DNA from 4 places in the Streptomyces sp. NPDC033165 genome. Region 4 is predicted to be linked to each of the others. Evidence: riboswitches for the same ligand, from Rfam matches in the RefSeq annotation. Region 4 holds a riboswitch; each other region holds the start of a gene.
The links. Region 4 has a riboswitch for cyclic di-AMP ahead of ACZ5WC_RS06195 (C40 family peptidase). Riboswitches for the same ligand answer to the same signal wherever they lie in the genome.
Positions count from the first base shown of each region.

Region 1 (7,731 bases), on a different contig from region 4:
CCGCCCCGACGTCGCCGCGCGCCGTCGCCGCCACCGCCGACACGATCACGTCGTGCCTGGTCCGCCGGGCGTCCTCGGAGATCTCCACCGGCTCCGCGTTCGCCGTGCGGGCCAGCAGGCCCGTCGAGGAGAGCAGCACCCGGCACGGGTCGTCCGCCACCTCCAGCGGCACGGAGGCGATCTGCGAACCGGCCGACTCCAGCAGCACCGTGCGCCGGTCCGTGCCGAACTTCTTCGCCACGGCGGCCAGCTCCGAGGAGACCAGCTTGCGCAGCTCCGCGTCCGACTCCAGGATCGCGGTCAGCGCCTCGATCTCGCTGTTGAGCTTGTCCCGCTCGCTCTCCAGCTCGATCCGGTCGAAGCGGGTGAGCCGGCGCAGCGGGGTGTCCAGGATGTACTGCGTCTGGATCTCGCTCAGCGAGAAGTGCGCCATCAGGCGCTCCTTCGCCTGCGCCGAGTTGTCGCTGTCCCGGATGATCCGGATGACCTCGTCGATGTCGAGCAGCGCGACGATGAGCCCCTCGACCAAGTGCAGCCGGTCGCGGCGCTTGGTGCGGCGGAACTCGCTGCGGCGGCGCACGACCTCGAAGCGGTGGTCGAGATAGACCTCCAGCAGCTCCTTGAGCCCGAGGGTGAGGGGCTGGCCGTCGACCAGCGCCACGTTGTTGATGCCGAAGGACTCCTCCATCGGCGTCAGCTTGTAGAGCTGCTCCAGCACCGCTTCCGGCACGAAGCCGTTCTTCACCTCGATGACCAGGCGCAGTCCGTGCGCCCGGTCGGTGAGGTCCTTCACGTCCGCGATGCCCTGGAGCTTCTTCGCCGAGACGAGGTCCTTGATCTTGGCGATCACCTTCTCCGGGCCGACGGTGAAGGGCAGTTCGGTGACGACGAGACCCTTGCGGCGGGCCGTCACGTTCTCCACGGAGACGGTGGCACGGATCTTGAACGTGCCGCGGCCCGCGGTGTACGCGTCCTTGATGCCGGACAGGCCGACGATCCGGCCGCCGGTGGGCAGGTCGGGGCCGGGGACGAAACGCATCAGCGTCTCGACGTCGGCGCCCGGGTGCTTGATCAGGTGCCGGGCGGCGGCGATGACCTCGCCCAGGTTGTGCGGGGGCATGTTGGTCGCCATGCCCACGGCGATCCCGGACACCCCGTTGACCAGGAGGTTGGGGTAGGCCGCCGGGAGGACGACCGGCTCGCGCTCCTGACCGTCGTAGTTCGACTGGAAATCGACGGTGTTCTCGTCGATCGCCTCGGTCATCAACGACGTGGCGTCGGCCATCCGGCACTCGGTGTACCGCATGGCGGCCGGCGGGTCGTCGTTGCCGAGGGAGCCGAAGTTGCCGTGGCCGTCGACCAGGGGCAGCCGCATCGAGAAGGGCTGCGCCATCCGCACCAGGGCGTCGTAGATCGACGCGTCGCCGTGGGGGTGCAGCTTGCCCATGACCTCGCCGACGACGCGGGCGCACTTCACATAGCCGCGGTCGGGGCGCAGCCCCATCTCGTTCATCTGGGAGACGATGCGCCGGTGCACCGGCTTCATGCCGTCGCGGGCGTCGGGCAGGGCCCTGGAGTAGATCACCGAGTACGCGTACTCAAGGAAGGAGCCCTGCATTTCGTCGACGACGTCGATGTCGAGGATCTTCTCCTCGAAGTCGTCCGGCGGCGGGGTCTTCATGCTACGGCGGGCCATCGCGGCTGCGACTCCTTCTCGGATACACGGATTCTGATCGGACAACCTGGGGTACTGATGCGGACCATTGTGGACCGCCGCACCGACAACGCGGACCTCGACCCGTCCGAAGCGGTCCGAGGCGGCGCGGCCTGAGGCACCATCGACGGAAACTTCCGCGGAACGGGAACTTCGCCAGGTGCCGGTGCGCTTGCTTAGAGTGGCAGGTCTGGCAGGAAGTACCGGTCAGGAAGTCCAGTATCGCGATCGAAGGGACGTACATGCCCATGGGTCACACGGCCACCGCACAGGCCGGCTCCGGCGGCTTGACAGCGACCGAGCACCGCCTGGCCAACGGCCTGCGTGTGGTGCTCTCCGAGGACCATCTGACCCCGGTCGCCGCGGTCTGCCTCTGGTACGACGTCGGTTCGCGCCACGAGGTCAAGGGACGCACCGGTCTGGCTCACCTCTTCGAGCACCTGATGTTCCAGGGCTCGGGCCAGGTCAAGGGGAACGGCCACTTCGAGCTCGTCCAGGGGGCCGGCGGCTCGCTCAACGGGACGACCAGCTTCGAGCGGACCAACTACTTCGAGACCATGCCCACCCACCAGGTGGAGCTGGCCCTCTGGCTGGAAGCCGACCGTATGGGCTCCCTCCTCGCCGCGCTCGACGAGGAGTCCATGGAGAACCAGCGCGACGTCGTCAAGAACGAACGGCGCCAGCGTTACGACAACGTGCCCTACGGCACCGCGTTCGAGAAGCTCACCGCCCTCGCCTACCCCGAGGGCCACCCGTACCACCACACCCCGATCGGCTCCATGGCCGACCTGGACGCGGCCACCCTGGAGGACGCCCGCGCGTTCTTCCGTACGTACTACGCGCCCAACAACGCGGTGCTCTCCATCGTCGGGGACATCGACCCCGAGCAGACCCTCGCCTGGGTCGAGAAGTACTTCGGCTCCATCCCGTCCCACGACGGCAAGCAGCCGCCGCGCGACGGCACCCTGCCCGAGATCATCGGCGAGCAGCTGCGCGAAGTCGTCCACGAGGAGGTCCCGGCGCGTGCCCTGATGGCCGCCTACCGCCTCCCGCACGACGGCACCCGCGCCTGTGACGCGGCCGACCTGGCGCTGACCGTGCTCGGCGGCGGCGAGTCCTCCCGCCTGCACAACCGCCTGGTCCGCCGCGACCGTACGGCGGTGGCGGCAGGCTTCGGGCTGCTGCGGCTCGCCGGTGCGCCCTCGCTGGGCTGGCTGGATGTGAAGACCTCCGGCGGGGTCGAGGTGGAGCAGATCGAGGCCGCGGTCGACGAGGAGCTGGCCCGGTTCGCCGCCGAGGGGCCCACCCCGGAGGAGATGGAGCGCGCGCAGGCCCAGTTGGAGCGCGAGTGGCTGGACCGCCTGGGGACGGTCGCGGGCCGCGCCGACGAACTGTGCCGCTACGCGGTCCTGTTCGGCGACCCGCAGCTCGCCCTGAGCGCCGTGGGACGAGTCCTGGACATCACCGCGGAGGAGGTGCGCGAGGCGGCGCGGGCGGCCCTGCGCCCCGACAACCGGGCGGTGCTGGTCTACGAGCCCGTCGAGCCGGCCGAGGACGAGGGGGCCGTCGAGGACACGGCAGGCACCGAAGCACCCGAGGGGGCGGACAAGTGAGCGACGCCGCCGTGACTGGAGTAGCCATGGAGTACCACCCGCAGCCGACCCCGGGCACCGCCCGGCCGTGGGCCTTTCCCGCACCCGAGCGAGGCGCCCTGCCCAACGGGCTGACCGTGCTGCGCTGCCACCGCCCCGGCCAGCAGGTCGTCGCCGTGGAGATCTTCCTGGACGCGCCGCTGGAGGCCGAGCCCGAGGGCCTGGACGGCGTGGCCACGATCATGTCGCGGGCGCTGTCCGAGGGCACCGACAAGCACAGCGCCGAGGAGTTCGCCGCCGAGCTGGAGCGCTGCGGCGCCACCCTGGACGCGCACGCCGACCACCCCGGTGTCCGGGTCTCCCTGGAGGTCCCGGCCTCCCGGCTGGCCAAGGCCCTCGGTCTGGTCGCCGAGGCGCTGCGGGCCCCGGCCTTCGCCGAGAGCGAGATCGAGCGCCTCGTCGGCAACCGCCTCGACGAGATCCCGCACGAGCAGGCCAACCCGTCCCGGCGCGCCGCCAAGCAGCTCTCCAAGGAGCTCTTCCCGGCCACCGCCCGGATGTCCCGTCCGCGTCTGGGCACCGAGGAGACGGTGCGCCAGATCGACGCGGCCGCGGTGCGCGCGTTCTTCGACGCCCACGTCCGCCCGTCGACCGCGACCGCCGTGATCGTCGGTGACCTCACCGGCATCGACCTGGACGCGCTGCTGGCCGACACCCTCGGCGACTGGTCGGGCAACGCGGGCCAGGCCCGCCCGGTCCCGCCGATCACCGCGGACGACACCGGCCGTGTGGTCATCGTGGACCGCCCCGGCGCGGTCCAGACCCAGCTGCTGATCGGCCGGATCGGCGCCGACCGGCACGAGAGCGTGTGGCCCGCACAGGTGCTCGGCACGTACTGCCTGGGCGGGACCCTCACCTCCCGGCTGGACCGGGTCCTGCGCGAGGAGAAGGGCTACACCTACGGCGTGCGCGCCTTCGCCCAGGTGCTGCGCTCCAGCGGCCCCGACTCGGGCGGCGCGGCCATGCTCGCGATCAGCGGCTCGGTGGACACCGAGTCCACCGGACCGGCGCTGGAGGACCTCTGGAAGGTCCTGCGGACGCTGGCCGCCGAGGGGCTGACCGACGCCGAGCGCGAGACGGCCGTGCAGAACCTGGTGGGCGTCGCCCCGCTGAAGTTCGAGACCGCTGCCTCCGTCGCGAGCACCCTGGCCGACCAGGTCGAGCAGCACCTCCCCGACGACTACCAGGCCCGCCTCTACGCCCGGCTCGCCGAGACGGGCACGGTGGAGGCGACCGCCGCCGTCGTCAACGCCTTCCCGGTGGACCGGCTGGTCACGGTCCTGGTGGGGGATGCCGCTCAGATCGAGGAGCCCGTAAAGGCGCTCGGCATCGGAGAGGTCTCCGTCGTCACCGGCTGACGCAAGCGCACCGCAACGGGGCAAACGGGACCCCGACGAACAGCAGTTCGTCGGGGTCCTCCCTTTTTGCCCTATTGAGGCAGTTGGTCGGATTTGGTGGAGAGGTTGCCTGTCTGCCCTGTGGGATGTGCGACAAATCCCCTTGTCCGTTTGGTGATGGGAAGGCGGCCCGCTTAGCGTCGGCTCCGCTGTCCGTCACCCGTATGCCGCATCCGCGGCGCCGGGCAGCGATCGCCGAGTCCCCGTCAGGCGCGAGCCTGGGGAGCCGGGGACCCACGCAGTCCCTGGGGTGAATCGGAGATCCGCGCCACACCCGGCGCGGCGATCCGTAGGAGACCTTCCTGCTCCGAACCCGTCAGCTAACCCGGTAGGCGAGAGGGAAGGAAAGGATCAGCCCCTTCATGGCGTTCACCCGTGCCACCGGGAAGCACCGTGCCCCGAGCCGCCTCACGCGCCGGAGCGCCCAGGCCGCCGGAATCGCGGCTCTGACCACCACCGGAGTCCTCGGCTCGCTGGCCTCTCCGGCCCTCGCCGCGGACGCCGAGGCGCCCAAGGTCGTCGACACCGGCCTCACCCAGGCCATCGCCCTCGACGCCACCCTCGCCGAGCAGATCGACGCCCAGGCGAAGGCGCAGCAGCAGCAGGCCGAAGCGATCGCGAAGGCGAAGGCCAAGGCCGCCGCCGAAGCCAAGGCCAAGGCGAAGGCGGAGGCCGAGCGCAAGGCCGAGGCCCGTGCCAAGGAGATCCGCGAGGAGAAGGCCCGCGCCGCCCGCGCCGCCGAGCGCGCCCGCCTGAACGCCTTCCACCTCCCGGTCGCCGGATCCCACGTCACCACCGGCTACAAGGCGGGCGGTTCGCTCTGGTCCTCCGGCAGCCACTCCGGCGTGGACTTCATGGCCCCCTCCGGCAGCTCCGTCGTCGCGGTCGGCGCCGGCACGGTCGTCGAGGCCGGCTGGGGCGGCGCGTACGGCAACAACATCGTGCTCCGGATGGCTGACGGCACGTACACCCAGTACGGCCACCTCTCCTCGATCGGCGTCTCCGTCGGCCAGAGCGTCGCCTCCGGCCAGCAGATCGGCCTGTCCGGCTCCACCGGCAACTCCACCGGCCCGCACCTGCACTTCGAGGCCCGGACCACCCCCGACTACGGCTCCGACATGGACCCCGTCGGCTACCTGCGCTCCCACGGTCTGAACGTCTGACCCCACCCGCGCACCCCGCTTCCCGAAGGCCCCGGCTCCCCGCCGGGGCCTTCGGCAATTCCGGCGGAATCCCTCGTACCGGGGTGTGCGACAGGCCTTCTCCGGCCAGTTGATATCCATGGATTCCGGCCTGCCGTCGGAAATTCCGGCGGATTGCAATAGAGTCACGGAACAGACGTCGGGCGGCCGCGTTTCGCGGGGATTAAGGCGGAGGTTCGGACATGCGCATTCCCGCGCATTCGGTATGCACGGCAATCCGTGACGACATCGTCTCCGGTGTCTACGAGCGCGGCAGCCGCCTCACCGAGGAGCTGCTGGCCCGGCGGTACGGGGTCTCCCGCGTCCCGGTCCGTGAGGCGCTGCGCACCCTGGAGTCCGAGGGCTTCGTCGTCACCCGCAGGCACGCCGGCGCCTGTGTCGCCGAGCCCACCGAGCAGGAGGCGGCCGACCTGCTGGAGGTGCGGATGCTCCTGGAGCCGCTGGGTGCCGCGCGCGCCGCCCAGCGCCGTACGGACGCCCACCTCAAGGTGCTCCGCGGGCTGGTGAGGCTCGGTCAGGAGCGGGCCCGCCGGGGCGAGGGCGAGGATCTGCGCTCGCTGGGCGGCTGGTTCCACGAGACCCTCGCCCAGGCCTCCGGGAGCCCTGGCCTGATCGCGCTGCTCACCCAGCTCCGGCACAAGATCGCCTGGATGTACGCGGTCGAACAGCCGGTCCGCCCGGCCGACTCCTGGGCCGAGCACGGCGCCATCGTGGACGCCGTGGCACGGGGCGACGCCGAGCGGGCCAGGGCGCTCACCGCCCAGCACGCGGAACGCGCGGTGGCGGCCCACCGGCTCCGCCGCCCGGACCGGCCCGGCCACCGCGCGGCCGCCGGGCCCCGGGTGAGCACTTCGCAACCTGGCGTAAACATCGCGAGTGCCCGTCATTAACAATCGCGCCGTATACAAAGGGGGAGTAATTGCGGAGGGTGGTATTCGTGCTGCCCGAATTCCCGGTGCACGGATATCTCCGGGAAAGCGAAAGAGCCGCAGCCCCGGCAAGGGGTCGCGGCTCTCACGTATTTCCGTCCGGTGGGGGCGGGCGGATCGCCCGTGGGGCGGGCGGGACGGGTCAGACGGTCTCGGGAAGCTCTTCCAGCCCCTCGGCGACCAGCTTCGCCAGCCGGTCCAGAGCGGCCTCGGCGTCATCCGCGTCGGACGCGAGGACGATCTCCTCGCCGCCCTGTGCGCCCAGGCCGAGCACGGCGAGCATGGAGGCGGCGTTCACCGGGCTGCTGTCGGCCTTGGCGATCGTCACCGGCACGCCGGACGCCGTGGCGGCACGGACGAAGATGGAAGCGGGGCGGGCGTGCAGGCCCTCGGCCCAACCGACGTTTACGCGGCGCTCAGCCATGGTTCTGCCCTTCACATATCAACGGTTGTCTAGACCAGTCTCTCATGCGGTGCGCAGTGCTGTGCCCGGCCTCCCGTCCGGGCCCCGCGCCCCGGCCGCCCTCGGCCGGGCCTCATCAGACTGCCCCGGTACCGATCCCTCCGCGACCGGGATGCCCGCCGTAGGCTTTGTCCATGCAGCCCACGCCGGAGCAGAGTCCGCATCACGCGTACCCCGACCACTGGGAAGCGGACGTGGTGCTCCGCGACGGTGGCACCGCGCGCATCAGGCCGATCACCACGGACGACGCCGAGCGACTTGTCAGCTTCTACGAGCAGGTGTCCGACGAGTCGAAGTACTACCGGTTCTTCGCCCCGTATCCCCGGCTATCCGACCGGGATGTGCACCGCTTCACCCATCACGACTACGTCGAC
Region 1 is NZ_JBVIPK010000004.1:58,078-65,808, forward strand. It holds gene ACZ5WC_RS11485 (DNA gyrase/topoisomerase IV subunit A) at 1-1,696, opposite strand, end outside; gene ACZ5WC_RS11490 (M16 family metallopeptidase) at 1,963-3,327, shown strand; gene ACZ5WC_RS11495 (M16 family metallopeptidase) at 3,354-4,724, shown strand; cyclic di-AMP (ydaO/yuaA leader) riboswitch at 4,947-5,113, shown strand; gene ACZ5WC_RS11500 (M23 family metallopeptidase) at 5,126-5,926, shown strand; gene ACZ5WC_RS11505 (GntR family transcriptional regulator) at 6,148-6,855, shown strand; gene ACZ5WC_RS11510 (HPr family phosphocarrier protein) at 7,037-7,318, opposite strand; gene ACZ5WC_RS11515 (bifunctional acetate--CoA ligase family protein/GNAT family N-acetyltransferase) at 7,492-7,731, shown strand, end outside.
Region 1: it holds a riboswitch for cyclic di-AMP, as region 4 does, so the genes downstream of both, ACZ5WC_RS11500 (M23 family metallopeptidase) here and ACZ5WC_RS06195 (C40 family peptidase) in region 4, are expected to answer to the same signal.

Region 2 (7,731 bases), on a different contig from region 4:
GGCTCGGCGACACCGTGCACGACCTCGGCCCCGGCGACAGCGCCCACTTCGACTCGCTCACCCCGCACCGGATCGCGGCTCTGGACCACGGCGGCGCGGAACTGCTCTTCGTCCACTCCCTGCTCCAGAGCCCCGCGGCCGAGCTCTGCCTCGGCAACGCCCTCCACGTGCGCTGAGCCCTTCGTTCCACCGGCCGCGAGGCCGGCAGAGAGGACCGTCATGTCCGATTCCGAGCACTACGACCCGCTGAGCCCGCGGCACCCGAAGAAGGGTGACTCGCAGGAGCGCAGGATGCCGCGCGGCCTCGTGATCCGGCTCTTCGCCTACCTCGTGGTCGGCCATGTGATCGCGGCCTTCCTCTACCTGCTCTTCGTGGTGGCGGGCGCGGAGTGACCCGCTGACCGCGCACGAGCTCGTCAGCCCTGGTCGAGCAGCCGCTCGCGCAGCCGCTCCCGGGTCTGGGGGGAGACCTTCAGCCCCTCCGTCAGGTAGCGGTCCGTCGTACCCCAGATCTCCTCGATCGTCGCGAAGGCCGCCGCCAGGTATTCGCGCTGCGCCCCGAAGAGCGGGTTGAGGAGCTCCATCACCTCGGGGGACATCCCGGTCTCGGACATGTCGGCGCGCTGCACCTTGTACCGGCGGTGGGGATCGTTGGACTTGAGGTAGTCCGTCTCGATCGCCTCGCGCTCGACGCCGACCGCCAGCAGCGAGACCGCTATCGAGAGCCCGGCCCGGTCCTTGCCCGCGGCACAGTGCATCAGCGCCGGGACGCTGTCCTCGGCCAGTGCGTGCAGGACCCGGCTGTGCTCGGCGGTGCGGTCCTTGATCGTCGACCGGTACATCCGGATCATGCGCTCGGTGCCCTGGCCGTCCGCGAGGATCGAGCGCAGCTGCTCGATGTTCCCGTCGCGGACCAGGCGCCAGAACTCGGCGCCGTCGGCCGGGTCCGAGAGAGGAATGCTGACATTGCGGACACCGGTCAGCTCGATGTCGTACCCGTCGAACCGGTGGTCGGCGGAATTGCGGAAGTCGAAGACCGTGTGCAGCCCGAGCCCGCCGAGGAAGGCCGCGTCCTCGGCGGTGGCGTGCGCCAGGTGGCCGCTGCGGTAGAGCCGGCCGAAGGCGGTGTGCCGCCCGTCCGTGGTGGGGAGCCCGCCCACGTCGCGGAAGTTGCGGACTCCGGTCAGGACGGTCTCTGCCGGCGGGACCTGCGGCACCTGCTGTGTCACGGGGGCTCCTGGGATCTCTGGCGCCGGCGCGGCTCGCCGGCGAGGGCGCTCCCGTGACGATACGACATCGATTCGACGGAAAATCATTACGGTTGCCCGCTCCGGCCGGGGTGTCGCGGGGGTGTGTCTGACGCCGCATCACGAGCCCCGCCCGCGACATGTCCGTATTGGTGCATTTCGCAGAACATGCCCCGCTAATGGGGGAGATGGGATTCCGTGGGTGAGCGGGATCATATCCGTGACGGTCCGTGGTGATCGCTCCCCGGCCCGTTCCCGTTGCCCGTACGGAAAGCCAAGATCCGTAATCCACGGAGTGTGACCGGAAATCCGGACCGCGATCGAATCCATGATTCCCGCGCGCAACCGATGGCTTGTTCTGCTCGTCCTGACTCGTTTACGGTCACCGTCAATCCGGGCGGACCGCCTAATCCTGCCGCCGCCCGGAATTCGCACCCACCCACTCACGTGTGGCAGGAGCGGGGGACCCAGGTAAGTCGCCGACCCGGAGCGATCCGGACCGGCTCGGGGTGAAGTCGCCACCGTGCGACCGGGCATCTCCAGCCCGAACCCGACAGCTCACCTCGCAGGCGCCGGAGAGGAAATTCCCCATGCCCGCAAAGGGTAAGCACCGCCGTCCGAAGTCCGGCCCGATCTCCCGCGGCGTGCTCGCAGCGGGGACCGGCGGCGCCGCACTCGCCCTCCCGCTCATCGGCGCCACCGGAGCCAGTGCCGCGCAGCAGGCCGCTCCCGCGGTCAAGCCCGCCGCCGCGTCGGTCGCCGCCGCGCACACCGCGCCGCAGACCGCCCCCGCCGCGTCGAAGGCCGCCCCGAAGACCTACTCCGTGGTCCGGGGTGACTACCTGTCGAAGATCGCCGCCGAGCACCAGCTCAAGGGCGGCTGGCAGAAGCTGTACAAGGACAACCGCTCCACCGTCGGCGAGAACCCCAGCCTGATCCTCCCCGGCATGAAACTGACCCTCGGAGCCAAGGCGTCCGCCCCGGCCGCGCCTTCGAAGGCTGAGAAGTCCGCCCCGGCTCCGCAGGCCGCCCCGAAGAAGGCCGAGCAGGCCCCCAAGGCCGCCTCCAAGGCCGCGCCCAAGGAGGACCCGAAGCCGGACACGATCTCCGCCGACGACTCCGAGGGCTCCGGCAGCTCCGCGCGGACCGGCTCCTCCGAGGCGACCGGCTCCGGCTGGACGACCCCGCTGGCCAACGCCAACGTCACTACCCAGTACCGCGCTTCCGGCTCCAGCTGGTCCAGCGGCTACCACACCGGCTCGGACTTCCAGGCCCCCTCCGGCACCCCGATCCGCGCCATCGGCCCGGGCACCGTGGTCTCGGCCGGCTGGAGCGGTTCGTACGGCAACGAGGTCGTCATCAAGCACGAGGACGGCATGTACTCCCAGTACGCCCACCAGTCCTCGCTGAGCGTCTCCGTCGGCCAGACCGTCACCGGCGGCCAGCAGATCGGGCTCTCCGGCTCCACCGGCAACTCCACCGGCCCGCACCTCCACTTCGAGGTCCGCACCGGCCCGGGCTACGGCTCCGACGTCGACCCGATCGCCTACCTGCGACAGCACGGCGTCTCCCTCTGATCCGAGGGCAACAAGAAATGAGCGAGGGGCGGTGCGCGGCGGCGCACCGCCCCTCCGCTTATTCCAGCTTTACCAAAACCTGACCGGGTGGTCTATCTCACCACCCGTCAACCCCATATTACGGTCGCGTAGGTCACATTGAACGGTGCAGGATAGGTGCTTGTGGCAGACGATTCGAGAAACAACCAGCAGCACATCATCGGGTCGTACGCGGCGATTGGCGACAGCTTCACCGAGGGCGTCGGGGACCCCGGCCCCGACGGGACCTTCGTCGGCTGGGCGGACCGGTTCGCGGTGCTCCTCGCCGACCGGCTCCCGGCCCCCGACGTGGCGACCAGCCCGGAGGACTCCCCGCACGGGGACTTCCGCTACGCCAATCTCGCCGTACGCGGACGTCTCCTCGACCAGATCGTCGAGGAGCAGATCCCCCGCGCCAAGGAGCTGGCCCCCGACCTGGTCAGCTTCTGCGCGGGCGGCAACGACATCATCCGGCCCGGGGCCGACCCCGACGACCTGGCCGAGCGCTTCGAGCGGGCGGTCGCCGATCTGAGCAACGCCGTCGGCACGGTCATGGTCACCACCGGCTTCGACACCCGGGGCGTTCCGGTGCTGCGCCACATGCGCGGCAAGATCGCCACGTACAACGTCCATCTGCGGGCCATCGCCGACCGCTACCACTGCCCGGTGCTGGACCTGTGGTCGCTCCGCTCCGTCCAGGACCGCCGAGCCTGGGACAACGACCGGCTCCACCTGTCGCCCGAGGGCCACACCCGCGTCGCGCTGCGCGCCGCCCAGGTCCTCGGCCACGACGTGCCGGCCGATCCCGACCAGCCCTGGCCGCCGCGGGCCCAGCGCAGCACTTTCGACGAGGGACGCGACAACATCCAGTGGGCCCGGGAGTACCTCGTGCCGTGGATCGGGCGGCGGCTGCGCGGCGAGTCCTCCGGCGACCACGTCGAGGCGAAGCGTCCCGACCTCCTGCCGCTGTAGCGGTCGCGGAGGTCACGGCTCCAGCAGAGGGAGCGTACGCCGGGACGGGCTCGGCACCACGAGCCCGTCCGAAGGCATGCCCACCCCGGGTCCGGCCGGTATCCGCTCCAGGACACCGCCCGCGAACACGTCGTACAGCGGCAGCGTCTCCAGGTGCACATAGCCGATGTGGCAGTCGCACACAGCGATCGGACAGGCCCGCGGGCCGAGCGCCCGGCGGTAGCTGCCGTCGTAGAGATTGCCCAGCTCCGCCTTGACGAAGTGACAGCGCCGCACGGTCCCGTCGCCGTCCACCGAGACCACCGACTCACCCGTCCGGCAGGGCAGCCCGGCCGAGCGGTGCGGATGCCTGCTGTACGGGAACAGGGGGTCCAGCTCCGTCCACAGCTCCGCCTCCTCGTCGGTGTACGTATGCCCCTCGGCCGCGTTCACCCACAGGTAGACCTCCTCGGGCAGCGCCGCGCGCAGCCGCCGCGCCTCGTCGAGGTGTTCGTCGAAACCCACCACGCCCACGCTGTAACGGATCCCGAGCCCGGACAGCTCCCGGCACCGGCCGAGGAAACGCTCGTACGGAGTCTGCCCCGGGTGGTACGTGCACCACAGCGCGACCCGCTCCGGGTCGGCGTCCGCCAGCCAGCCGGTGCGGCAGCTCAGATTCGTCTGGATCGCCACCCGCCCGATGTGCGGCAGATGGGACAGCTCGGTCAGCGCCCTGCGGTACCAGGAACGGACCAGCCCCTCGCCCCACGGAGTGAACAGCACGGACAGCCGGTCCCCGGTCTGCTCCGCCGCCCAGCCGGTGAACCGCTCCAGCGCCTCCCGGTCCGCCGTCAGCCGCGCACGGCTGTCCCGCCGCTTGGCGAACGGGCAGTAGGGACAGTCGTAGTCGCACGAGGCGAGCGGGCCGCGGTAGAGAAGAGTCAGGTCCATGTCCCGGTCACTTCCGCTCGTACGCGGCCATCGCGGCCCGCACCCCGGGGGAGAACAGGGCGGGACCCAGCGCGTCGGAGTGGGCCAGCCCCAGCGGGGACAGCCGCAGCAGCCCGTTGGGCGCCGCCCGGTCCAGCCAGCCCCGGGCCGCGAACTTGGCCAGCTCGGCCGGGAAGTCCGCCCCCGGGTCCGTGCCGAACCGCGCGCGGTAGTCGGCGACCGGCAGCCCCGCCGCCTGGAGCAGCGACTGGAGCAGATGCCTCCGGCGCGCCTCGTCGGCGTCCACGAACCGGCCGACCTCGGCGCGCGAGAAGTCATCGGTGGCGGTGAAGCGGTCGATGATCGACCGGATCTCCCGCATGTCCACCGCGTAGTCGAAGGAGTAGTGCAGTCCCGCCGTGTAGGAACGGGCTCCGCAGCCCAGGCCGATCATGCCGTCGGTCTGGCAGGCGTAGTCCTCCGGACCGTCCTGCGCCTCGCGGGGGGCGTCGGCGCGCCGGAACATCCGCATCGACACCTGCTCGTAGCCGTGCGCCAGCAGATGGTCCCGGCCGACCGCGTACAGCCGCAGCCGCTGCTCGTCCCAGGCGGTCTGCTCCAGCGCCTCCGTATCCGGACCCACCGCCGTACCCAGGCGGTGGAGGCCGGTGAGCGGGCGGACGTACAGCGGATAGAGATACAGCTCCTCGGGCCGCCAGGCCAGCGCCGCGTCCAGCGAGGCGAGCCAGCTGCGCTCGGTCTGCCCGTCGATGCCGTAGATCAGGTCGATGTTCAGCACCGGGATCGCCGCCTCGCGGATCCGGCCGAGCGCCGCCTCCACATCGGCCCGGCGCTGCGGACGGACGGCGGCCCGCGCCTCGGCGTCCACGAAGCTCTGTACGCCGATGCTGACCCGGGTCGCGCCCCGGTCGGCCAGCACGGCCAGCCGGTCGGCCGTCGCGGTGGACGGGGAGGTCTCCACCGACAGCGGCACCGAGCGCAGGTCGGCGCTCATCCGCTTCTCCGCTGTGTCGCAGAGCCGCTCCAGCTCACCGGCGGTGAGGAAGGTCGGCGTCCCGCCGCCGAAGGCCGCCGCCGCGAACCGCACAGGACCCTCGTCGCCCAGCGCGTCCCGTACGGCCACCGCCTGCCGGTCCAGGGCGTCGAGATAGCGCGTCGTCAGTTCCTCGGGCGCGCCGATCCGGGTGAAGAGGTTGCAGAAGCCGCAGCGGACCTCGCAGAACGGTATGTGGAGATAGAGGGACAGGGCGTCCTTCGGCTCCGCCGCCCAGAGATCGCGCAGCGCGGGCCGGTCCGCCAGCGGGCGGTAGGCCGTCTTGTGCGGATAGGCGTAGACGTAACTCTCGTACGGCCGGACGGCGGGTGGCGCGGGAGTGCTGGTGGTGATCGTCATCGGGCGGTCCCGGGGTCGAGCGGTGCGGGCGGTTCGAGCAGTGCGGCAGACGCGGGCGATGCGGGAGATGCGGGCGGGTCGAGGAAGAAGTGGGCGTACGGGACGGTCCAGACGGCCGGGTGGCCGAGCCGGTGACCGGTGTAGCCGTCGTCGCCGTAGGCGGTGCCGTGGTCGGAACAGACGATGGCGAAACACCGGCGGCGGCTGCTCGCCGCGGCGAAGAGTCGACCGATGTGCCGGTCGACGTATTCCAGGGCGGCGGCGTGCGTGGCGCGCGAGTCGCCCGCCTCACGGGTCGCGCCGGCCAGATGGAACCAGTTCGGCTGATGCAGCGCCGACACGTTGACGAAGAGGAACAGCCGCTGCTCCCGGGGGAGCGCCGCGACGACCTCTTCCGCCCGGGTCACCTGTTCCTCGAACGAGGTGGGTGAGGCGACGCCGAAGCCGGGCTCCCAGTGGCTCTCCTGGAACATCCCGGGCAGCACCGAACCGAGCGGCCCCTGGCGGTTGAAGAAGCCGACCCCGCCGATGCACACCGTGCGATAGCCCTCGCCGGCCAGCCCCGACACCAGGTCCGGGGTGTCGAAGACGAACGTGCCGTCCGCCGTCGTCTCACTGCCCGCGAACCGCGCCGCGAACAGCCGCGGATGCGGCCCCGGGGAGGCGGGCGTCGGCAGGAACCCGGCGAACATCGCCTGGTGCGAGGCGTAGGTGAAGCTTCCCGGGGCATGCCGCTCCTCCCACTGGCCGCCGGGCAGATACCGGGCCAGGTGGGGGATGCGCCCGGCGGCCGCCAGCTCGACGGCGACATCGTGGCGCAGGGTGTCCAGGGTGACCAGCAGCAGATCGTGACTGCCCACGACCTCGCTCATATCGGGCGGGCCGGTTTCAGGGGTCGCGGCGGGGTCAGGAAGCGGTGACAGCACGGTGGTTCCTCGCTCGGTCCAGTACGGCGGCGACCTGCGCCGCATAGGTGTCCAGGCCCTCGGCCCCGCTGCCCGGCAGACCGGTCAGGCCGGGCAGCAGATCGCCGAAGGCGTTGACCTCGCCCACGGCGAAGCGCCGCCAGCCGGCCGTGGGCAGCAGATCGACCCCCACGCACGGCGTGCCGGGGAAGCAGGCCGCCGCCCGCTCGCACAGCGACAGCGCCTCGCGCCAGGAGCCGCCCGCCGCCGACACGGCCGCCCGGACCTCGTCGAGATCACCGCGCGCCCCGCCGAGATGCAGATTGGTCATGGGGCTCGTGCTCGTCCGCACCACGGCGTGCGTCGCCCGGCCGCCGATCACCACGATCCGCAGATCCGCAGCCCGCCCCCGCTGGGACGCCTTCGGAACCCAGCGCTCGATGTGCAGCCCGTCCGGGGCCAGCGCGTCCACGATGCGGCCGACCTCCCGCTCCGTGGTGTACCGCCGGACCCGCAGCGAGTTGAACAGCCGTCCCTCGGCGTCCCGTTCCACCGAGGTGCTCGCCCGGACCCGGCCGGGGCCCGCCGACTCCACGGCCAGCACCCCCGAGGCGGAGGAACCGTGCGCGAGCTTCACGAACACCCGGGGCATCCGGTGCACGCGCATCAATTCCCGTACGTCGGGCCAT
Region 2 is NZ_JBVIPK010000012.1:144,389-152,119, forward strand. It holds gene ACZ5WC_RS25570 (helix-turn-helix domain-containing protein) at 1-176, shown strand, start outside; gene ACZ5WC_RS25575 (DUF6126 family protein) at 220-393, shown strand; gene ACZ5WC_RS25580 (tyrosine-protein phosphatase) at 417-1,229, opposite strand; cyclic di-AMP (ydaO/yuaA leader) riboswitch at 1,674-1,834, shown strand; gene ACZ5WC_RS25585 (M23 family metallopeptidase) at 1,838-2,824, shown strand; gene ACZ5WC_RS25590 (SGNH/GDSL hydrolase family protein) at 2,987-3,814, shown strand; gene ACZ5WC_RS25595 (STM4011 family radical SAM protein) at 3,827-4,744, opposite strand; gene ACZ5WC_RS25600 (STM4012 family radical SAM protein) at 4,752-6,137, opposite strand; gene ACZ5WC_RS25605 (STM4013/SEN3800 family hydrolase) at 6,134-7,009, opposite strand; gene ACZ5WC_RS25610 (STM4014 family protein) at 7,044-7,731, opposite strand, start outside.
Region 2: it holds a riboswitch for cyclic di-AMP, as region 4 does, so the genes downstream of both, ACZ5WC_RS25585 (M23 family metallopeptidase) here and ACZ5WC_RS06195 (C40 family peptidase) in region 4, are expected to answer to the same signal.

Region 3 (7,731 bases), on a different contig from region 4:
GCACCACCGAGAGCCTGGTCGTCCGGGCCCGGGTCCTGGTCAACTGCGCGGGACTCCACTGCGACCGGGTGGCCCGGCTCGCGGGCGACGACCCAGGGGTGCGGATCGTGCCGTTCCGGGGCGAGTACTACGCGCTGGCCCGCCCCGAGCTGGTGCGCGGCCTGGTCTACCCGGTGCCCGACCCGGCCTTCCCCTTCCTCGGCGTCCACCTCACCCGCGGCTTCGACGGCTCCGTCCACGTCGGCCCGAACGCCGTCCCCGCCCTCGCCCGCGAGGGGTATGCCTGGCCCGTGGTGCGCCCCGGCGAACTGCTGTCCACGCTGAGCTGGCCCGGTACCTGGCAGATCGCCCGCAGGCACTGGCGTTACGGGGCGGGCGAGGTCCACCGCTCACTGTCCCGGTCCGCCTTCACCCGGGCCGTCCAGCGGCTGCTGCCCGCGGTGACCGAGGAGGACCTGCGCCCGTCACCCGCCGGGGTCCGGGCCCAGGCGGTGCTCAAGGACGGCACGCTGGTCGACGACTTCCTGATCCGGGAGGCCCCGCACACCGTCCATGTGCTCAACGCCCCGTCACCAGCGGCGACGGCGTCCCTGCCCATCGGACGGGAGGTCGCGCGGCGGGCGCTGCGCCGGGCACGGGAAACGGGGTGGAAGCCGCCCGCCGTAGAATCGGGGCATTGTGTCTGAGCAGCCCCTGAACCCCGCCCCCGGTGCGCCCGCCGAAGCCACGGCCGCGACGCCCGAGCACGCGCCCGCCGTCACCGCGCCCGCGACCGGCTCCACGGCAGCCGACGTGGCAGCCGCCGAGGCCGAAGCTGCGGCCGAAGCTGCGGCCGACGAGGTGATCGCCGACGACGAGACCGCCGACGAAGCGGCCGCGCTGCGGGAGGCCTCCTTCGAGCGGCAGCGCAGGCTCCGCCAGGAGCCCCGCTTCCCCGGCGGCCCCGCGGCCGACCCCGCCGGCTCGCACCACGAGCGCCGGATCCGCAGCTTCCAGCCGCGCCGCAGCCGGGTCACGACCGGCCAGCAGGACGCCCTGGAGCGACTGTGGCCCAAGTGGGGTCTCGACATCGACGGCAAGCGCGTCCTCGACCTGGACGAGCTGTTCGACGGGCTGCCCGTCGTCCTGGAGATCGGCTTCGGCATGGGCGAGGCCACCGCGCAGATGGCGGCCGACGACCCGGGCACCGGCATCCTCGCCGTCGACGTCCACACCCCGGGCCAGGGCAACCTGCTGGGCCTCGCGGACAAGGCGGGCTCGACCAACGTACGAGTGGCCAACGGTGACGCGGTCATCCTGCTGCGCGAGATGCTGGCCCCCGAGTGCCTCGACGGCCTGCGGGTCTACTTCCCCGACCCGTGGCCCAAGGCCCGGCACCACAAGCGGCGGCTGATCCAGCCCGCGTTCCTGGATCTGGTCGCCCCCCGGCTGAAGCCCGGCGCGATCGTCCACTGCGCGACGGACTGGGAGCCGTACGCCGAGCAGATGCTGGAGGTGCTCACCGCGCACCCCCGCTTCGAGAACACCGCGGCGGACGGCGGATACTCCCCGCGTCCGGCGTTCCGGCCGCTCACCCGCTTCGAGGGGCAGGGCCTGGACAAGGGACACGTCGTCCACGACCTGCTGTTCGCCCGCATCTGACGCACACCGCCCGCGATGGCCATATGGCCACGTCCTGGCCGGATGCGCCATCGCCGGGTGTCAGTGCCCCTCGTTAGGGTCGAATGGTGTCCGACCCTTCCGTGCAGCATCAGCAGGCGCGGCCGGCCGTTCCGGCCCTCCACGAGCAGCGGCTCGACGAGGTGCTGGGCGCCGTGCCGGAGCGTGGCCGTGGGCGATACCGGCCGCGCCGCGTCGGCATGGTGTGGCGCAGCAAGGCGTTCCGCGCCGGGGCCGTGATCCTGGCGCTCGTGCTGTGCGGGCTGGTGATCCTGGCCCTGGTCCGGGAGCAGACCGGCCCGGAAGGCTTCCTCGTCGGCCTCGGCCTGGCGGTGCTCCCGGTCCCCCTCCTGATGGCGGCGTTCCGCTGGCTGGACCGGGTCGAGCCCGGCCCCTGGCGGAATCTGCTGTTCTCCTTCGCCTGGGGCGCGTGCGCCGCCGCGCTTGTCGCGATCATCGCCAACTCGTTCGCGACGCGCTGGATAGCCACCGCGACGGCCGACCCGGCGAGCGCCGACACCCTGGGGGCGACGGTGATCGCCCCCATCGTCGAGGAGAGCGCGAAGGCGGCGGCCGTGCTGCTCATCTTCGTGTTCCGCAGACGGGAGTTCAGCGGGGTGGTGGACGGGATCGTGGTCGCCGGGTTCACCGCGACGGGCTTCGCGTTCACCGAGAACATCCTCTATCTGGGCAACGCCTTCGGCGAGGACCAGCTCCAGGGCAGTTCGGGGTTCGCCTCGGTGACGGTGGGGACGTTCTTCGTACGGATCGTGATGTCGCCGTTCGCGCACCCCCTGTTCACCGTCCTCACCGGCCTCGGCTTCGGCTTCGCGGCCGTCAGCGCCCGCCGCCACCGGGTCCGCCGGATCGCCCTGCCGCTGCTCGGCCTGCTTCTGGCGATGGGCCTGCACGCCCTGTGGAACGGCTCGGCGTCCTTCGGCCCGTACGGCTTCTACGCGGTGTACGGCATCGTCATGGTCCCGGCGTTCGGCCTGGTGACCTGGCTGGCGATCCATTCGCGCCGGCGGGAGCTGCGTACGCTCGCGGCCGAACTGCCCGCATACGCGGCGGCGGGCTGGCTCACCCCCGCCGAACCGCAGGCGCTCTCCTCGATGCGGGCCCGCGGCATCGCCCGCGACCTGGCCCGCCACTGGCAGCGGGACCGGCTCCGCGGCCGGGCGGCGGCCCGCGCGGTCGCGGAGTACGAGTCGTTCGCGACGTCCCTGGCGGGCCTGCGCCGCCGGGCCCGGCACGGCGCGGCGGGCGCCGACTTCGCCGCACGGGAACGGGAGCTGCTGCACCACCTCTGGCAGCGCCGTGACATCGCGGCCCCGGCCCTCGCCGAGGCCGCCCGCCTGACGACCCGCCCGCAGTACGCGTACAGACACGCGCCCGGCTACGGGCACGGATACGCATACGGGCCCGGGCAGGGGCACGGCTACGCGTACGCACACGCCTACGCAGACGGGCCCGGGTACGGAAACGAGTACCGGCAGCCCTGACGTCGGGGGGTGTGCGTCAGGGCTGCCGGGGTTCCGGGGTGAGGAGGAGGCTCAGACGGAGAGGCCCTTGCTGTTCAGCCAGGCCATCGGGTCCATCGCCGAGCCGCCCGCCGTACGGACCTCCAGGTGGAGGTGGACACCGGTCACGTTGCCGGTCGCGCCCATGCGGCCGATGGTGTCGCCGGTAGTGACCTTCTGGCCGGCCGAGACGTCGATCGAGGACTGGTGGGCGTACCAGATCTCGGTGCCGTCCTCCAGTTCGAGCACCGTGCGGTAGCCGTACGAACCGGCCCAGCCGGCCGACTTGATCGTGCCGCTGTGCACGGCCTTGAGCGGCGTGCCGGTCGCCCCGGCGAGGTCGAGGCCGGTGTGCTGACCGGAGGACCAGAGCGCGCCGGACTGGCCGTAGGTCGAGGTGACCGTGTACGAGGAGGTGGGCAGGGAGTAGCTGGCGGCGAGCTTGGCGAGGCGCTCGGCCTCCGCCTTCTTCTTCGCCGCTTCCTCCGCCGCCTTCTTCTCGGCGGCGGCCTTGGCCTCGGCCTCGTCCTGCTGCTTCTTCGCCTCGACGGCCGCCTTCTCTGCCGCGGCCTTCTCGGCGGCGGCCTTGGCCTCGGCGTCCGCGCTGGCCTGCTGCTGCTCGGCCTGCTGGAGGATCCGGGCGCGCAGGGCCTCGCCCGCGTCGGTGGCGCCCTGCTCTGCCTCGGCGCTGGTGAGCCCCGCGGAGGTGAGCGGCGCGGCCGCGGCGACCGGGGCGGCCTCCACGTCGTCCGACATGAAGGACCCGACGCCGGGAAGGGACTTGGCGTCGGGAAGGTTGTCCGCGATGGAATCGGGAAGAGAGATGGAGACGGGTGCCTTGTCCTGAGCGGTGGCCATGCCCCCCGCTCCGACGGCCGCTATGACGCCGACCCCGAGGACGGTGGAGCTACGGGCCAGACCACGCTGCTTGGCTACGCGGTGCCTGCCGCGCACGGGACGGATGGACTCCTCGGTGGGATTCCACTCCCCCACGGACCGCTCCGCGCCACCGAAGGTGTCGGCACTGAAGGGTGACGGGGCCTCAGGGGCAGGCTTGTTGGACGCCACGTGGGCGCACTCCTTTCCTTCCTTCTCGCCTACCGGGTTAGCTGACGGGTTCGGAGCAGGAAGGTCTCCTACGGGCCCCTCCGTCTCTCACGAGACGCAGGCGTCCGATTCACCCCATGTAGGTGGTTCCCCGGTTCCCTTGCGGAATTCGGCGCTCGCGCGCGGCGCCGTCCTGACGACGGCTGGGACGACCGCGCTGCGTTATCGAACGTTAATAGACACACGGGCCCGAATCCAAGCTGTTCCTGCTGATCATTAACGACTTCGATGGGGACTTACAGGGAAGAAACGGGCTAAATCAGGCGACTTGACCGCACCTCAGCGACACCCCACTTTCTGACGTTGCGTCAATTGTTATGCGGAGCGACGCGCTTCAGTTACGTACCGTGCCATCGCCCCGCCCCACGATCTTCACCGTCGTCCGCCGCTCCGGCTGCCCCTCCGCCGGCCGGCCCACCGCGAGCAGCGCCATGTCATCTGTGGACCGCCCCCCGGTGTGCAGCCGTACGTCATCGGTCAGCGCCGACAGCAGCTCCTCGGGGCCGGGGAAGATCCGGCCGCGCAGCCGGGCCGCGGGATCGTAGAAGACCCCGTTCGCGTCCCGGGCCTCGGACAGGCCGTCGGTGAAGGCCAGGAGAGTGGCGCCGGCGGGCATCGCCCACTCGTCGGACCGGTCCGGCCACACCCCCAGGTCCATCCCCAGCGGCAGCGCGGGCACGGAGGGCGCGAGCACCTCCAGGGCGCCGTCCACGTGCAGCAGGATCGGCTCGGGATGCCCCCGGTTGACCAGCCGCACGGTGGCCGAACCGGGCGGGATCTCTGCCAGTACGGCGGTGATGAACCCCTCCATGGCGTCCAGCCCGTACCGACGCGTCCCCTCCCGCGCCAGCGCCCGCTCCAGTCGCTGGGCGACGCCCTCCAGGGACCGCTCCTGCTCGGCGGCCTCCCGGAACGCCCCGATGATCACCGCCACCGTCTCGACGGCACCCAGTCCCTTGCCGCGCACGTCGCCGACGACCAGACGGACGCCGTACGGGGTGTCCGCGACGGCGAACAGGTCACCGCCCACGAACTCGTCCGCCTGGGCCGCCTCGTACCGCGCGGCCACGTGGAGCCCGCCGATCCGCTCGGCCGGTGTCGGCAGGACGGCGCGCATGGCGGTCTCCGCGATGACCCGCGCCGAGGCCAGCTGCTCGTTGCTGCGCCGCACGACCCCGTTGATGACGAGGGCCAGCACCGCGGCGGTCAGCACGGTGATGGTCTCGATGACCGGGACCACCTGGGTGGACGTCCCGTCGGAGAGCCGCATCGCGATGACGGACAGGAACGAGGCGATGCCGGTACGGACGGTCCGGGACCGGGAGAAGAACGGCGCGGCGATCAGCGGCGCCGCCACGAACAGGGGAACGGCGGTGAAGTTGGGCGGAGCCAACGAGTCGAACAGCAGCCCGCCGACGATCAGGAGCGCGGGCAGCAGCCGGACGAACCGCCGGGTGCCCCTGCCGCCGGGCGTCACCGCCCCGTCCGGGGACCCGAGCACGGCGCGGCTCAGACCACCGGCGCTCCCGGCCACGCGCCCATGCCGCTTCTCGGCCAACCCCACCTGTGCACTCCTGCCCGGTCCACCCACGGCTGCGGACGGTACCGCGCCCCGTCCAGGCTTCCCGGAGCCGCGCCGGGCGGCGACTCCTCATCGGCCAAATAGGGGGAAGCCGGACGAGGACCCGGCCATCGGTGACCGATACGGCCGACGGCCGGCCAGGCAGTCCAAGCCCGCTCAGCCGGCCCAGGCCGCCCCGGCCCGCTCAGCCGGCCCAGGCCCGCCCGGTCGGCTCGGCCAACCCGGCCCGGCCATCCCGCCCATCCAGCCCATCCAGCCCAGTCGACTCAGTCGGAGAGCGAGCGCTCCGCGTAGACGGTCAGCGCGTCCCGTACGAGGGTGACGGTGTCATCCGCGTGGCGGTCGTAGTTCCGCGCGAAACGCGGATCGGCGACGTACATCTCGGCGAGCCCGATCACGTACGAACGGCTCGGCTCCCTCGTCGTCGCCAGCCAGGCGCAGTGCCGCCGCGCGATGTCCTGCGCCTCCTCGCTGTCCGGCGCGAGCCCGGCCTCCTTGGCCCGGCCCCAGTCGCGCGCGATGGCCTCCTGCTCGTCCTGGAACGCCTTCTTCTCCGCCGCCCCGAGCGAACGCCACCACCGGTCGCCCTCCTCGTACGCCTTCCGGCCCCAGCGCTCGGTCACCTCCTGCTCGTGGACGGTGTGGTCGAACCCGTCGAACACTTCTTCAGCCATGAGTTCCATCCCCTCCTGGGTCTTGTGGAGAGTGGTCCGCACCGAGGCGATCTGCCGCCCGATGCGCGCCTGCTCCTGTTCGAGCAGCCGCAGGTGCGCCCGCAGCGCCACCGCCGTGTCCCGCTGCCCCTCCAGTACGTCCTTGATGGCGGGCAACGACAGCCCGAGCTCCCGCAGCAGCAGAATGCGCTGCAACCGGACGAGGGCGTCCTGGTCGTAGTAGCGGTAGCCGTTGCTCCCGATCCGGCTCGGCGTGAGGAGACCGAGGTCTCCGTAGTGCCGGAGCGTGCGACTCGTGGTGCCGGCTTTTCTGGCGATTTCCTGGATGGACCACTCCATGCCGGAAACGCTAGATCTTTACGCTGCGTCAAGGTCAAGCGTCCCGGGCCGGTCGGGTCGGTGCTGTTCCCCGGAAACGACTCAGGCCCGGCACGCTGTGCGCGTGCCGGGCCTGCATCTTCAGTAGCGGGGACAGGATTTGAACCTGCGACCTCTGGGTTATGAGCCCAGCGAGCTACCGAGCTGCTCCACCCCGCGTCGGTAAACACCACTCTACGGCATACGGGGAGCGCACTCGACCAGCTGCCGCTGCTGCCTGCCTCCGCCGGCCGGCTCCGCTCCTCGGCACACAGCAGAAGGATCGCAGCGAAGGGCGCGTCCGGGGCTTTCCGGGCAGCGTGGGCCGCCTCTTCCAACTGCGAGCCGTGCGGGGGCGATACGAAGCATCGTCCGCCTACAGCAGACCCCGCCCGGAGGCACTCCAGGGCGGGGTCCGAAAGGTAGGCCGTGTGGGACTCGAACCCACAACCAACGGATTAAAAGTCCTGGTCGCAGCAGCCTAGCTGGTACCGAACGGTGCCACCGGGTCCGACATCACCTGGTCAGAGCGGACGGCTGGTGGCACACAGTCCGATTCGAACTGGCTCGTATCGGGACGTCCGCTCACGCATCGCTCACGCAAGAGGAATGCCAGCCTGCGCTCCTCGGACGTCGAGGATTACGATGCCAAATCCCAAGTCCGTCACTGGAGTCAGCTCCTCAGTACGCAAGTGACTTCTATGAGCCCCAAGTGCCACCCTGGGCTGTAGCATCGATCAATCCATGGTTTGGGGGGCCACATGTCTTCGCAGGTTGTCACGTACGCACTGGACGAGCAGACCACCGTGGGTTTCGAGATCGAGACCGACGA
Region 3 is NZ_JBVIPK010000018.1:14,905-22,635, forward strand. It holds gene lhgO (L-2-hydroxyglutarate oxidase) at 1-686, shown strand, start outside; gene trmB (tRNA (guanosine(46)-N7)-methyltransferase TrmB) at 679-1,641, shown strand; gene ACZ5WC_RS29760 (PrsW family intramembrane metalloprotease) at 1,728-3,161, shown strand; gene ACZ5WC_RS29765 (M23 family metallopeptidase) at 3,213-4,247, opposite strand; cyclic di-AMP (ydaO/yuaA leader) riboswitch at 4,259-4,411, opposite strand; gene ACZ5WC_RS29770 (PP2C family protein-serine/threonine phosphatase) at 4,621-5,844, opposite strand; gene ACZ5WC_RS29775 (MerR family transcriptional regulator) at 6,135-6,881, opposite strand; tRNA gene ACZ5WC_RS29780 (tRNA-Met) at 7,006-7,079, opposite strand; gene ACZ5WC_RS29785 (CU044_2847 family protein) at 7,661-7,731, shown strand, end outside.
Region 3: it holds a riboswitch for cyclic di-AMP, as region 4 does, so the genes downstream of both, ACZ5WC_RS29765 (M23 family metallopeptidase) here and ACZ5WC_RS06195 (C40 family peptidase) in region 4, are expected to answer to the same signal.

Region 4 (7,731 bases):
GATCGAGGAGCTGCGCAGCCCCGCACCCGGCTGCCGGACGCGGTTCGTCAGTTTCTGGAGCGAGCTGGACCAGGTGATGGTCCCGGTCGGGACGGCGTGCGTCGACCACCCCGACCTCGACGCCGTGAACGTACGCGTCACCGGTATCGGGCACCTCGCGCTGCCCGTACATCCGACGGTGGCCGCCGCCGTCCGTGAGGCGCTTGATGCGTGCGAGGCGCGGGAGGACACATCCGCCTCCGACGGAACGACAGCTTCCGTGGCCTGAAATAGAACGTTTATCGAACGTAGGGCCAAGGCTGTGCCAGTCGTCCACCGAAAGACGGCCGATTGCCCGTTTCCTGCGGCCGTAAAACCTGTCGAAGATTGTCGTCCTCACATACTGCCGGGTACAGTCGCGGCCACTGCTTCCCCCTGGGGACCCGCTGACCGGGACCCAGAACAGTCCTGCTGCCGAGGCGAGAGAGAAGTTGGTGAACGACCAGCACCCCCACGCCGGGCCCGTCGGGTACGACAGTCAGTCGACCGGCAGCTTCGACACCGACCCGCTCTTCGGCTCCCTTCCGGGTGCGCACGAATCCGGCCAAGCAGCCGGCTACGACTCGGCCTATCAGGCCACCGCGACCGCCACCACCGGGTACGACGGCACCTACGTCGGTGACTCCTACGGCGGCGACTCCTACGGCGGCTACAGCGGCGCGTACGACTCCACCGCCTGGGACACGGGCGCTCACACGGACGCCCAGCAGACGGCCACGGCCGCCGCGACCGCCACGTACGACGGCTACACGGATCATTCGCAGGTCCACCAGCAGTGGGACACGACCGGGCAGCAGTGGGACGCCACCGGCGCCTGGCAGCAGACCGTCGACCAGGACGCGACCGGCCAGTGGACGGCCACCGAGACCGGCGCCTTCCCCACCACCGCGTTCAGTTCCGCCCCGTACGGCACGGACGCCTACGACACCGGGGCGTACCCGACCGGCACCGCCTACGCGGCCGACGGCGGCTACGGGACCGACGCGTACGACACCGGGGCCCACGACACCACCGCCTTCGCGACCGGCGCCTACACGGCCGACGGGTACGAAACCGGTGCGTACGGCACGAGCGCGTACGGCACCGGCACGTACGACACGGGCACGTACGACACGGGTGCCTATGACGCGACCGCCTGGAACTCCGGCGCCACGCCCGAGGAGTCCGCGTACGGACCCGAACAGACGTCGCATCCGCTGTACGAACAGCAGACGCACGAAGCGGCCGTGGAAGCGGACACGGACACAGCCCCGGCCTCCACCGCCGAGTTCGCCACCGAGGCAGCCCTCGCCACCGACGACGCCCCGGAGCCGGACGCCGAGGACCACGCCCCCGCCCCGCCCCCCGTGAACCGCGCCGCCGCCCGCCCGCCCGCCGCCCGCAACCGGGCCCGGCGCCGCAGCCCCGCCAAGCGCTCCGCGCTCCTGACCGTCGCGGTGCCCTCCGCCTGCGTGATGAGCGTCGCGGGCATCGCCGCCGCCTCGGTCAGCGGGATGTCCGGCGGCGAGGAGAAGCCGGAGGAGGCGACCGCCTCCATGGCGATCGCCGACCCCAGCACGGTCAAGACGGTCGCCGCCAACAACAAGCTCGACAACCAGCTGGAACAGCTCTCCGAGGGCAGCGCCGACTTCCGCGAGCGCGCGAGCCGCACCCAGGAACGCATCGACCTGCGGGAGCGGCAGGCAGCGGAGAAGAAGAAGCGCGAGGAGGAGGCCGCACGCCGCGAGGCGCTGCGCCCCAAGTTCGTCCTGCCGGTGAAGCAGCACGGGCTGAGCGCCTACTACGGCCAGGCGGGCATCAACTGGATGTCCGTGCACACGGGAATCGACTTCCCCGTCTCGTACGGCACTCCGGTGATGGCCGCGACCGACGGTACCGTGCGCACACAGCTGAACAGCGCGTACGGGGTCATGGCGATCGTGACCGCGGCCGACGGCACGGAGACCTGGTACTGCCACCTCAGCAGCACCAAGATCCGCTCGGGCCCGGTCAAGGCCGGTGACGTCATCGCGTACTCCGGGAACTCGGGCAACTCCACCGGCCCGCACCTGCACTTCGAGGTCCGGCCGGGCGGCGGCGCGGCGGTCGACCCGCTGGCGTGGCTGCGCAGCAAGGGCATCGACCCGACCTGACCTGCGAGCATGGTGAAGGGGGGCCCGGCCGGGCCCCCCTTCACCATGTTCTCCGCCGCTACAGCTTCTCGACCGGCGCGTACCGCAGCAGCAGCTTCTTGGGGCGCTCGTCCCCGAAGTCGACCGTCGCCTTGGCCTGGTCGCCCACGCCTTCGACGGCCGTCACCGTGCCGAGGCCGAACTGGTCGTGGGTGACCCGGTCCCCCACCACCAGGGTGACGACTGGCTTCTCCGTACCGCGCCGGGTCGCGAACCCCGAGGGACCGGAGCGGGAGCGGGAGGAGGAGAGCGAGGACGTGATGCCCGAGGTGGGTCCGGCCGGGGCGGCCATCGGACCCTTGCGCCTCCAGTCCAGGTGCTCGTCCGGGATCTCCTCCAGGAACCGCGAGGCCGGGTTGTACGAGGGCTGGCCCCAGGCACTGCGCATGGCGGCGCGGGTGAGGTAGAGGCGTTCGCGGGCGCGGGTGATGCCGACGTAGGCGAGGCGGCGCTCCTCCTCCAGCTCCTTGGTCTGGCCGAGGGCCCGCATGTGCGGGAAGACGCCGTCCTCCATGCCGGTGAGGAAGACGACCGGGAACTCCAGGCCCTTCGCCGTGTGCAGGGTCATCAGCGTGATGACGCCGGAGCCGTCCTCGTCCTCGTCGGGGATCTGGTCGGAGTCGGCGACGAGCGCGACCTTCTCCAGGAACTCCGCGAGGGTGCCCGCACCCTCCTCGTCGCCGCGCTCCTGCTCGAATTCGAGGGCGACGGCGGCGAGCTCCTGGAGGTTCTCGATGCGGGTCTCGTCCTGCGGGTCGGTGGAGGCCTGGAGTTCGGCGAGATAGCCCGTGCGCTCCAGGACGGCTTCCAGCACGACGGCGGGTCCGGCGCCGGACTCGACGATCGTGCGCAGCTCCTCCATCAGCGTGTTGAACCGCTTGACGGCGTTGGCCGAGCGGGCGGCCATGCCGTAGGCCTCGTCGACGCGGCGCAGCGCCTGCGGGAAGGAGATCTTCTCGCGCAGCGAGAGAGCGTCGATCATCGCTTCGGCGCGGTCGCCGATGCCGCGCTTGGGCACGTTGAGGATGCGGCGCAGCGGGACGGTGTCCTCGGGGTTGGCGAGGACACGGAGGTAGGCCAGGACGTCCCGGACCTCCTTGCGCTCGTAGAAGCGCACACCGCCGACGACCTTGTAGGGCAGGCCGACGCGGATGAAGATCTCTTCGAAGACACGGGACTGGGCGTTGGTCCGGTAGAACACGGCGACGTCGCCCGCCTTGGCGTCGCCCTTGTCGGTGAGGCGGTCGATCTCCTCGGCGACGAACTGGGCCTCGTCGTGCTCGGTGTCCGCGACATAGCCGGTGATGCGGGCGCCGCTGCCGGCGTTGGTCCAGAGGTTCTTGGGGCGGCGGCTCTCGTTGCGCTCGATGACGGCGTTGGCGGCGGAGAGGATCGTCTGCGTGGAGCGGTAGTTCTGCTCCAGGAGGATCGTCGTCGCGTCCGGGTAGTCCTCCTCGAACTGGAGGATGTTGCGGATCGTCGCACCGCGGAAGGCGTAGATCGACTGGTCCGCGTCGCCCACCACGCACAGCTCGGCGGGGGCGTCGTGCTCCCCGGCCGGGCCGACCAGCTCCCGTACCAGCGTGTACTGGGCGTGGTTGGTGTCCTGGTACTCGTCGACCAGGACGTGGCGGAAGCGGCGGCGGTAGTGCTCGGCGACATCCGGGAAGGCCTGGAGGAGATGGACCGTCGTCATGATGATGTCGTCGAAGTCCAGGGCGTTGGCCTCGCGCAGGCGGGCCTGGTAGAGCGTGTACGCCTGGGCGAGGGTCTTCTCGAAGCCGTCGGCAGCCTGCCCGGCGAAGGTCTCCTCGTCGATGAGCTCGTTCTTGAGGTTGGAGACCTTGGAGGTGAAGGACTTCGGCGGATAGCGCTTGGGGTCCAGGTCGAGGTCACGGCAGACCAGGGCCATCAGGCGCTTGGAGTCGGCGGCGTCGTAGATCGAGAACGACGAGGTGAAGCCGAGCTTCTTGGACTCGCGGCGCAGGATGCGGACGCACGCGCTGTGGAAGGTCATGACCCACATGGCGTTGGCGCGCGGGCCGACGAGCTGCTCGACGCGCTCCTTCATCTCGCCCGCGGCCTTGTTGGTGAACGTGATCGCGAGGATCTGTCCGGGGTGGACCCCGCGCTCGGCCAGCAGGTGGGCGATGCGGTGGGTGAGCACCCGGGTCTTGCCGGAGCCTGCCCCGGCGACGATGAGCAGCGGGGACCCGGCGTGCACGACAGCGGCGCGCTGTTCGGTGTTGAGCCCGTCGAGCAGCGCGGCGGAGTCGATCACCGGGCGCGGGTGACCGTCGCGGTAGTACCCGTCCCGGGGCGGCGGGGGCGCGTCGAAGACGCCCTCGAAGAGTCCCTCCGGCACCGCTTCGGGTGCGTGGTCCTCGGGGGGCGGCGGAGGACCGTCCTCCGCGGGCTGGAGGCCGGTCAGGAAGCTGTCGTCAAAGAGGCTGCTCATCGCCTCCCGAGTCTAGGCGGCCGCACTGACAACCTTCCGCCGAAGTCCGGAAGGGGCCGTACACACCGGTACGCACGGACAGCGGACGTCCACGTTCCGTGAAGGAGTGCCCGGTCGGAGGGGGTGCGGGGTCCCTGATCCGCAAAGGTCACGAAAATGTATCGGGCATATCGCTCATCGTCCTTCCCAGCGGCGGGGCCGGTTGGCTAGCGTGCTCGGTCAGGTGATCCGTACCTCCCTGAGGCGAACCGCGCCTGACGGACACCTCCGCCGAATCCGGCCTGCCCTCGCGGCAGTTCGGAACCGGGGACCCACACGCACAACCGGGGTGAATCGGTCCGTACCTCCCCCGTCCGGACCGTAGGACAGCCTTCCGTTCCCGTCCGAACCCGACAGCTGACCCGGTAGGCGGTCCACGGAAGGAGATGCCGGTCTTGGCATCGCATCGCAAGCCGCGCGCGAAAGTGCGCACCGCCACACCCGCCGTCGGGCTGACGACGGCCGCGCTGGCCTCCGTCACCCTGCTCTCCACACAGAGCGCGACGGCCGCGCCCACCGAGCCCAAGCCCGCCGTCGAGGAAGTCCGGAAGAAGGTCGACGCCCTCTACCGGCAGGCGGGCTCCGCGACCCAGGAGTACAACCGGGCCAAGGCCGCCTCCGCGGCCCAGCAGGCGAAGGTCGACACGCTGCTCTCCGACGTGGCGAAGCGGGCCGAGAAGATCAACGAGGCGCGCCGGGCGCTGGGCTCGTATGCGGCGGCGCAGTACCGCAGCGGCGGCATCGCGCCCACGGCGACGTTCTTCCTGGCGGACGACCCGCAGGGGTACTTCGACCAGAACCAGCTGATGAGCCGGGTGACGGAACGCCAGCAGAAGGCCGTCGTCGACTTCCGTACGCAGCAGGCCTCGGCGGCGAAGAAGCGCGCGGAGGCGGTGAAGAGCCTGGAGACCCTCACCGAGACGCAGGCCACGCTCGCCGCCAGCAAGAAGGACGTGCAGACCAAGCTCACCGAGGCCCGGTCCCTGCTCTCCCGGCTGACCGCCGAGGAGAAGGCGCGGCTGGCTGAGCTGGAGCGCAAGAAGGAGGCCGAGGCCAGGGAGAAGGCGGAGAAGCTGGCCCGCAAGCAGGCCGCCGAGGCGAAGCAGCGGGCCGAGGCCGAGGAGAAGGCCCGCAAGGAGGCCGCGAAAGAGTCGGGCGGCGGTACGGGGTCGGGCTCCGGTACGGGTACGGGTACGGGCTCCGGCACCGGCGCGGGCAGCGGTTACGCCGCCAAGGCGGAGAAGGTGCTGGCCTTCGCGCGCGCCCAGATCGGGAAGCCGTACGTGTGGGGGGCCTCGGGCCCGTCCTCGTACGACTGCTCGGGGCTGACGCAGTCGGCGTGGCGTGAGGCGGGCGTGGACCTGCCCCGGACGACCTGGGACCAGGTGAAGGTCGGCACCCGGGTCGCCACCGCCGACCTCCAGCCCGGTGACCTGGTCTTCTTCTACGACGACATCAGCCACGTCGGCATCTACAAGGGCGACGGGATGATGATCCACGCCCCGAAGCCGGGTGCGAACGTGCGCGAGGAGTCGATCTACTACATGCCGATCTACGGGAGCGTGCGCCCGGCGTAGTAGGGGGAAGCGGGGTGCCGGGTGCCCGGGGTGCCGGGAGCTGCCGCCACCGCCCGGGCCCCCGGTCGGTACCGACGCCCGGGTCAGTGACCGCCCTGGTTCCTGACACAGGGCCCCGTTCCGGGCTGGGGTTCGATGTAGGCCCCGTGCACGTTGCTCGTGATCCCGTCCTGCGACACGTTCCCGGAGACACAGGCGTTCCCCGTGTGGACGCTGTAGAAGCCGTGGCCGACGTAGACGCCGTGCTCCTCGCCGCAGCCGAGCTTCTTCAGCGCCTTCTTGAGCCGCTCGTCACTGAGGTCGCCCTCCCGCACGGCCTGTTCCAACTCGCCCCGGATGAGCTCGGCCGAGGCCTCTCCCCGGCCGCGGGCCTCCTCGGTCAGCTTCCCCGCCATGCGGTACGCGTGGTTGTCCCCGTAGTTGGGGGGCATGTCCGGGTGACCCTGGCCCGCATCCTGGCGGTCGCCGCCCTCGTCCGGGACGGGAGCGGAGGAGGCGGGGGGCTCCTCGGGCGTCCGGTCCGACCGCGCGCACAGCGGCCGGGGGCTGAAGGAGGGCTGGGGGCTCGCGGAGGACGCGGCGGCCGAGGCGGCCGATCGCACCTCGCCGCCCTGCTGGGTCCCGCACGCCGTCAGTGCGGCGGCGACGATGACAGCGGCGGCGGAACGTCTGAAGGGAATGTGTATGGGCATGAACACAGCATCCCGCCCAGGGGCGCGGGCGTTCCGAGCGGGGATGCTCGGGCTCAGGTCCAGATCGTGGCGATGAAGATATTGGCGGCCGTCAGCCCGCCGACCGCCGCGAACGCGCCCTTGTCGACCGTCTCGTCGTCCCGCTTGACGTAGACGAGGGCGAGGATCACGACCAGCAGCGCGAGCTTGATGCCGATCTTGACGTTGTTCACGGCCTGGTCGTCGGCCTGGTTGAGGCCGACCAGAACCATGCCGGTGACGAGCATGGTCAGCGCGCCGTGCAGCATGGCGGGGGTGAAGCGGGCGGTGCCCGCCCCCATGGCCTTCATCTGCGTCAGGAAGCCGCCCAGCAGGGAGGCGATGCCGATGATGTGCAGGGCGACGAAGACCTTGATGAGTACGTCCATGGCTCCGGAGCCTAGCCATGGCGAAGGTTCCACCTTCCAGTGAGGCGAGCCTTCCTTGCGTACTTCCCCCATGAGTGATCCCGATGGAATGAACCTGGTCATCTTGAATGACCCTGATCATCCGTGAACGGCGAAACGTCACATCAGGGCAATAGCTGTCATGCCGACTCTTTTCTCCGCGCCCGGATTAGCGTCCATCCCGGACCCCGTCGGCATCCCCCGGCGGGCAGCCGACAGGAAGGATGCCGCCCCCGTGGCAGCGCACCGCAGGTCAGCTCACCGAAAACCCAAGCAGCGCCCGCTCACCGGCCCTGCTGCCCGCACCGCGGCCACCCTGGCGCTCGCCGG
Region 4 is NZ_JBVIPK010000002.1:393,479-401,209, reverse strand. It holds gene ACZ5WC_RS06210 (lipase family alpha/beta hydrolase) at 1-268, shown strand, start outside; gene ACZ5WC_RS06205 (M23 family metallopeptidase) at 474-2,171, shown strand; gene pcrA (DNA helicase PcrA) at 2,230-4,668, opposite strand; cyclic di-AMP (ydaO/yuaA leader) riboswitch at 4,927-5,095, shown strand; gene ACZ5WC_RS06195 (C40 family peptidase) at 5,094-6,284, shown strand; gene ACZ5WC_RS06190 (hypothetical protein) at 6,368-6,976, opposite strand; gene ACZ5WC_RS06185 (hypothetical protein) at 7,030-7,383, opposite strand; gene ACZ5WC_RS06180 (C40 family peptidase) at 7,637-7,731, shown strand, end outside.